Regions from separate parts of the Planococcus liqunii genome, predicted to be linked through region 2. Evidence: predicted binding sites of a transcription regulator. Region 2 holds the regulator's gene; the other holds the start of a gene.
The links. The regulator Rex, encoded in region 2, represses fermentation and respiration genes when NADH is low (regulators of the CRP and FNR family bind a similar motif). The targets are predictions, from matches to a motif close to TTGTGAAATATTTCACAA.

Region 1 (3,200 bases), 1.4 Mb from region 2:
CGAAATGGATTCAGCTGGAAATCACGGAACGCATTGGATTTGTCGATATTGAAACAGCTTATAAAGTGTTTAAGCAGCTGCTCAACTACGGTTTTGCCAGCTCAATCGATGATTTTGGCACGGGCTACTCGTCATTGAGCTATTTGCAGAAATTGCCGGTGACGGAAATAAAAATCGACCGTTCCTTCATTAATAATATGCATGAACAGCAAACACTCGCGATTGTCCGGACCATTATCCAACTGGCTGAAAACTTGGGGATGCGCGTAGTAGCAGAAGGCGTGGAAACCGAAGAGCAGAAGAGAATGCTTCTTGCTTTAGGGTGCCGCATCGGACAAGGCTATTTTTATTACCGGCCGATGTCGCTTGATGAAGCTAATTTGCTGTAAACCGGATCCTTAAGGGTCCGGTTTTTTATTTCCCGGGAAATAAAAAAACTGAAAAGTCGCAATGCGATAGTGAACCCCTGCCGGCAGAAAAATTCTGTTATACTATTTTAGATGACTTTTGAAAAGGAGAGGTGCAACGTGGGAAAAGTATATGTATTTGATCATCCGCTGATTCAGCATAAATTGACGTACATTCGCGACAAATCAACGGGAACAAAAGAATTCCGGGAATTGGTCGATGAAATTGCAACGTTAATGGCCTTTGAAATCACGAGAGATCTGCCGTTAAAAGAAATCGAAGTAGAAACGCCGGTCCAACTGGCGACTTCAAAAGTGCTTGCAGGCAAGAAATTGGGGATTGTCCCTATTTTACGCGCCGGCATTGGCATGGTTGATGGAATTTTAAAATTGATTCCAGCAGCAAAAGTGGGGCATATCGGGTTGTACCGTGATCCTGAAACTTTGCAGCCGGTTGAATACTACTTGAAATTGCCGTCCGATGTACAAGAACGTGAATTTATCGTTGTCGATCCAATGCTTGCTACAGGGGGATCAGCCATCGAAGCTGTCAACTCACTGAAAAAGCGTGGAGCAACAAAAATCCGTTTCATGTGCATTATTGCAGCACCGGAAGGCGTAGAAGCATTCCAGGAAGCGCATCCGGACGTAGACGTTTACATTGCAGCATTGGATGAGAAACTGAATGACCACGGTTATATCGTTCCTGGCCTCGGTGATGCGGGAGACCGTCTATTCGGAACAAAATAATGAATGAATATGAGCATCGGAAGCCCCTCTGTAAGTTTTAATTAACTAGAAGAGGGGCATAACGCTAAAGTTTAGTGAAGAAAAGTACAAGTACCGATTTAATAGTTAGTGGCTAAAACTATGCTGTTAATTTGGACTAGGATGTATAGACTGAATAATTTAGGTTAGAGCGAAACACTCAGTCGTAGGGTCTGCTTTTTCAAAATACTTTTTTTGAATATAGATTTCTAAAAACAAAGGACATTTTCTTGGAAATTTGTCAACAATATGACAGATGGAAAATCGCTTGTGAACAATTTCACTTCTAGGAATTGACATGATTTTACCCCTATTGTATGCTTACAAAGGGTATGCATGAGAAGGTTTTCATACATAGAAGATGTTGTTCTGAAAGCCTGATGCGACTGCTCTTTTCAAGGGTAAAATGTCAAATCAAACGAAATTCGAGGGGTTTATCATGCGCCCAACAAAAAGTCCCTTACAAGCGATGGTTCTTTACAGTTCCATCCTCTCGCAACTTGTCGGGTCCGTGCTCATCGGTCTTTTCACAGGTATGTGGCTCGATGAACGATTCGGAACCGCGCCGCTTTTCTTGATCATCGGCCTATTTGCAGGATTAGCCATCGGTATATGGGCGATGCTTCAAACTATTCGAAAATTCGACTCGGGAGACCCGTAAAAAATGGATGGACTTAGGGAAATTTATACAAGACTTAAAAAGATGATGTACTTCATCCTGGCGGCATTCGTTATTGGTTGGGGGTTTACCTCTTATCAAGAAGTTTTCGCTGGTTTGATCATCGGTTCCCTGTTCGGCATTTACAATATGTGGATTCTGGTTCGACGGATGGAAGGATTTGACCGGGCGGTGGCAGAAGGCTCGAAGGTTCGTTCCCTAGGAACGGCATTACGGTTTGCATCAGGTGTTGCAGCGGTAGCGATAGCAATTCTTTTCGCTGACTACGTTCACTTGGTCAGTACGGTAATTGGGTTGATGATCCCGTATGTTCTGTTGTTGGCAGAACGGATTGTTTATCATGTGAAACACCATTAATAAAGTGGAAAGAGAGGTGAAACTATCGTGGAACATACCGCTCCAATGTTAAAAGTATTTGGGATTTGGTTTAACTTGTCAAACGTAATGATGCTTCTTGTAGCCGCTCTTATCGTTTTCCTAATTGCATTTATCTCTACCCGGAACCTGAAGCTAAAACCAACAGGTATGCAAAACTTCATGGAATGGGTAATGGATTTTGTTAAAGGCCTCATCAAGAGCAACATGGACTGGAGAGACGGCGGACGATTCCACGTTCTTGGAATTACGCTGATCATGTTCATTTTCGTATCGAATATGCTCGGGTTGCCTTTTGCAATAGTTGTCAACGGAGATCTTTGGTGGAAATCACCAACTGCTGATCCGACGGTGACGATGACATTGGCCGCTACAGTTATTATTCTGAGCCATTATTATGGCATCAGATTGAAAGGGTTGGGACAATACAGTGCAGGCTATTTAAAGCCGATGCCGTTCTTGTTCCCGCTTAAGATCATTGAAGAATTCGCAAATACGCTGACACTCGGTCTGCGTCTTTACGGTAACATCTATGCAGGTGAAATCTTGCTTACTTTGTTGGCAGGGCTTGCATCAGCAAGTGCTTTCGGATTTGTAGCCGCCATCCTACCGATGATGGCATGGCAAGGATTCTCGATCTTTATCGGTGCAATCCAAGCGTTTATTTTCGTTATGTTAACGATGGTTTATTTATCGCACAAAGTTGCCGACGACCATTGAGTATAAATTGCTCGTATTGAGCAAAAAAAAAAACAATTATCCTGAGGAGGACATTTTACAATGACAGGTTCATTAGGTTTATTAGCAGCAGCAATCGCAGTAGGTTTAGCAGCACTAGGCGCAGGTATTGGTAACGGTCTTATCGTTTCTAAAACAGTTGAAGGTATCGCTCGCCAGCCAGAAGCTCGTGGCGTTCTACAAACAACTATGTTCATTGGGGTAGCATTGGTTGAAGCATTGCCAATCATCGC
Region 2 (3,200 bases):
CAGTTTCGCTTTTTCGCTTTGCTGTTTTTCGAACTGCTTTAAGTCGAGTTCATACTGCTTCGCTTTTTCGTCGAGGTAGCGGCTGTAGTTGCCTGTGTACTTTTTGACTCGGTGGCGCGAGACTTCGTAGACAAGCGTTACCACTTGGTCGAGGAAGTACCGGTCATGCGAAACGATGAGAATCGCACCCGGGTAATTCTTTAAGTAATTCTCGAGCCAGCTCAGTGTTTCAATATCCAAGTGGTTCGTCGGCTCATCAAGAATCAGAAGCTGGGGTTTGCTGAGCAGCAGTTTTGCCAGCATCAAGCGCGTTTTCTGGCCGCCGGATAACGACACCACTTTTTTGTCGTAGTCTTCGGGATAAAATTTCATACCGTGGAGAATGGCGCGTGTATCGGCTTCAAACTGGTAGCCGCCTGCATCCTTGAAATCGTGCTGCAAAGTATCGTATTCTTTCATGACTTTTTCGTATTGGACGGCATCGTCGTAGACAGCTGGATCGGCCATTTGGGCTTCCAGTTCCCGGAGTTTTGCTTCTTGTTCACGGAAATGACTAAAAATCGTCATCATTTCGTCCCAGATGCTTGCTTCCGATTCGAGGTCGGTTTGCTGTTCCAAATAACCGATGGTCAGATCTTTCGGCATAATGATATCGCCGCTGTCATATGAAATTTCACCGGAAATGATCTTCAGCAAAGTCGACTTTCCTGCGCCGTTGCGGCCCACGAGTGCAACGCGGTCGCGGTGTTGGACTTCCAGTTTGACGCCGGCAAGAATCTCATCGGCACCGAACGATTTATGGACTTGGTTAACTTGTAATACAATCATGTGGGTCACCTCTATTCTTCTTAAGTGTAGCTGATGGGCGTATTGTTCGCAATCAAGCCAGCTTTACATATCGGGCCGCCTCAGGTAAGATAAAATCGATTTGATTCACTATCCATAGACGCAGGAAAAAAAGAATCCCCAGTGAATCTTTAGACGACCGCAGGAGGTAACGTTGCATGTTACACGAACCATCAAAAATTCCACAAGCCACTACAAAACGGTTGCCGCTTTATTACCGCTTCCTCCAGAATTTCGCGAATGCCGGGCAAAAACGGATTTCTTCGCAGGAATTAAGTGAAGCGATGAAAATCGATTCGGCCACAATACGCCGCGACTTTTCCCATTTAGGTGCATTGGGCAAAAAAGGGTATGGCTACGACGTTCAGGACTTATTGGCGTTTTTCCGCAAAACACTCGACCAGGATGAAGCGACCAATGTGGCGCTGATCGGCGTCGGGAATTTGGGAAGCGCATTTCTAAAGTATAATTTTCAGCGCAACCACAACACGAAAATCGTGCTGGCATTCGACTCGAATTCACCTCTTGAAGGGGAGAAAATCAGCGAAATCGATACATTCCACCCCGATCGGATCGAAGAGAAAATCGAGGAATACGGGATCGAACTGGTGATTTTGACGGTTCCCTCGCGCTCGGCCCAGGAAGTTACAGACCGCCTGGCAAAAACGAACATCAAGGGCATCTTGAACTTTACGCCCGTCCGCATTTCGGTGCCGGACCACATCCGCGTGCAGACCATCGATTTATCGGTCGAACTGCAGACCTTGATCTACCAAATCAAACAGCATTGAAAAAACCTTCCGCCGAAACGAGTTCGGGGAAGGTTTTTTATTGGCCAGCTTTTTCACTGCATCTGTTCAAGCTGTTTCAGGAAATTTTCGAGTTTTTCCATGTTCAATTGCGCAATCATGACAAAGCCGTTGAGCATCACGTGAGCAATGATCGGCGTAATGATCCGCTTTGTTTTCTGGTAAAGGAAAGCTAGCACAATGCCGGTCGAGAAGTAGATCAGCAAATGGCTGAATTCCAAATGCACAGCGGCGAATACGAGCGCGCTGACAGCGGTGGCGAGAAAGAAATTGGTGGTCTGGTTCAAGGAACCGAATACCACCCGGCGGAACACCAGCTCTTCCAGTACAGGTCCAAAAAAGACGACCGCCAGAAGTGCCCACGGGACGACTTCAACCAATTTGGTGATGGATGCGGTATTTTGGGATCCCGGAGCGATGCCGAACAATTCTACTTCTATCAGCGCCGCGATGATTTGGGCGAAGTAGACGAGGAAAAAGCCGAGTACGCCCCAGCCGATTGCTTCAAGCAAACCGGCTTTTTTGCCTTTCCAAATATTGAAGAATTGCTTGTCCCGGAGAATAAGGAACATCGCCGCAATAAACCCGATGCCCATCGTCCAGACGATCAGCCAACCGGAAGTGCTGGCGGCCGCTGTCGCCTGGTCCATGCCTTGGCCGAGGAAATAATTAAGTGTCGGTGTTATAAATAAAATCGGTGCAAGTTGCACAACGATAAAAATCAACAGGATATAAAGTGGTGTTCTTTTGCCTTTTCGGCTCGCTTTGACACTGTACTTGGAGCGGCCTGTGTCGGCTTTTGCTTTAATATTCATTTTCATAAAGCGGATTTCCTTTCGTTTAACAGATTACTTTCATTGTAGAGGTTTCAAAACGGAACCGCAAAGAATAAAAAAAAGTGAATGTTTAGACTTGCAAATGGAAGGGGATTTTATTAAACTGAGAAGTGGGTTAGCACTCTAGGTGTTAGAGTGCTAATGTGGAATATTTAGATAATCTGAGGAGGGTGTTTCAATTGTTAAGACCATTAGGAGATCGCGTTATTATTGAGCTTATCGAAGCAGAAGAAAAGACTTCAAGCGGTATCGTATTGCCGGGTTCGGCACAGGAAAAACCGCAGGAAGGCAAAGTGATCGCTGTAGGTAATGGAGTTATCCGTGACAATGGACAGCGCACTGAACTGGAAGTCCAAGAAGGCGACCGGATCATCTTCTCAAAATACGCAGGCACTGAACTTAAATATGAAGGCAAAGAATATTTGATCTTACGCGAAAACGATATTTTAGCGGTATTGGGCTAAAAATTAATATGCAGTATTGCGCAAAACAGCTACGCTTTCCTGCGGGCTTGCGCCGAACTAACTCGGGCTAATGGCCCGAGTGGATTTCGGCACTGCGCTGTCCCGCGGGAGTCTCCGCTGTTTTGCTCCATATCGCGACTTGAAATATTTGGGAATTAAAATAGAGGAGGAAACTATTCATGGCTAAAGAAATTAAATTCAGCGAAGATGCACGCAGTTTGATGGCTGCTGGTGTTGATAAATTA

Region 1: QWY22_RS15535 (AtpZ/AtpI family protein) is a predicted target of Rex. The motif match lies at 1,444-1,461, and genes of this name have one in related genera.

What each region holds. Positions count from the first base shown of each region.
Region 1 covers NZ_CP129238.1:3,142,402-3,145,601, reverse strand. Annotated here, with positions in the region: gene QWY22_RS15545 (sensor domain-containing phosphodiesterase) at 1-389, shown strand, start outside; gene upp (uracil phosphoribosyltransferase) at 528-1,157, shown strand; gene QWY22_RS15535 (AtpZ/AtpI family protein) at 1,615-1,836, shown strand; gene QWY22_RS15530 (ATP synthase subunit I) at 1,840-2,211, shown strand; gene atpB (F0F1 ATP synthase subunit A) at 2,239-2,949, shown strand; gene atpE (F0F1 ATP synthase subunit C) at 3,010-3,200, shown strand, end outside.
Region 2 covers NZ_CP129238.1:563,056-566,255, forward strand. Annotated here, with positions in the region: gene QWY22_RS02965 (ABC-F family ATP-binding cassette domain-containing protein) at 1-828, opposite strand, end outside; gene QWY22_RS02970 (redox-sensing transcriptional repressor Rex) at 1,005-1,637, shown strand; gene QWY22_RS02975 (CPBP family intramembrane glutamic endopeptidase) at 1,691-2,476, opposite strand; gene groES (co-chaperone GroES) at 2,671-2,955, shown strand; gene groL (chaperonin GroEL) at 3,135-3,200, shown strand, end outside.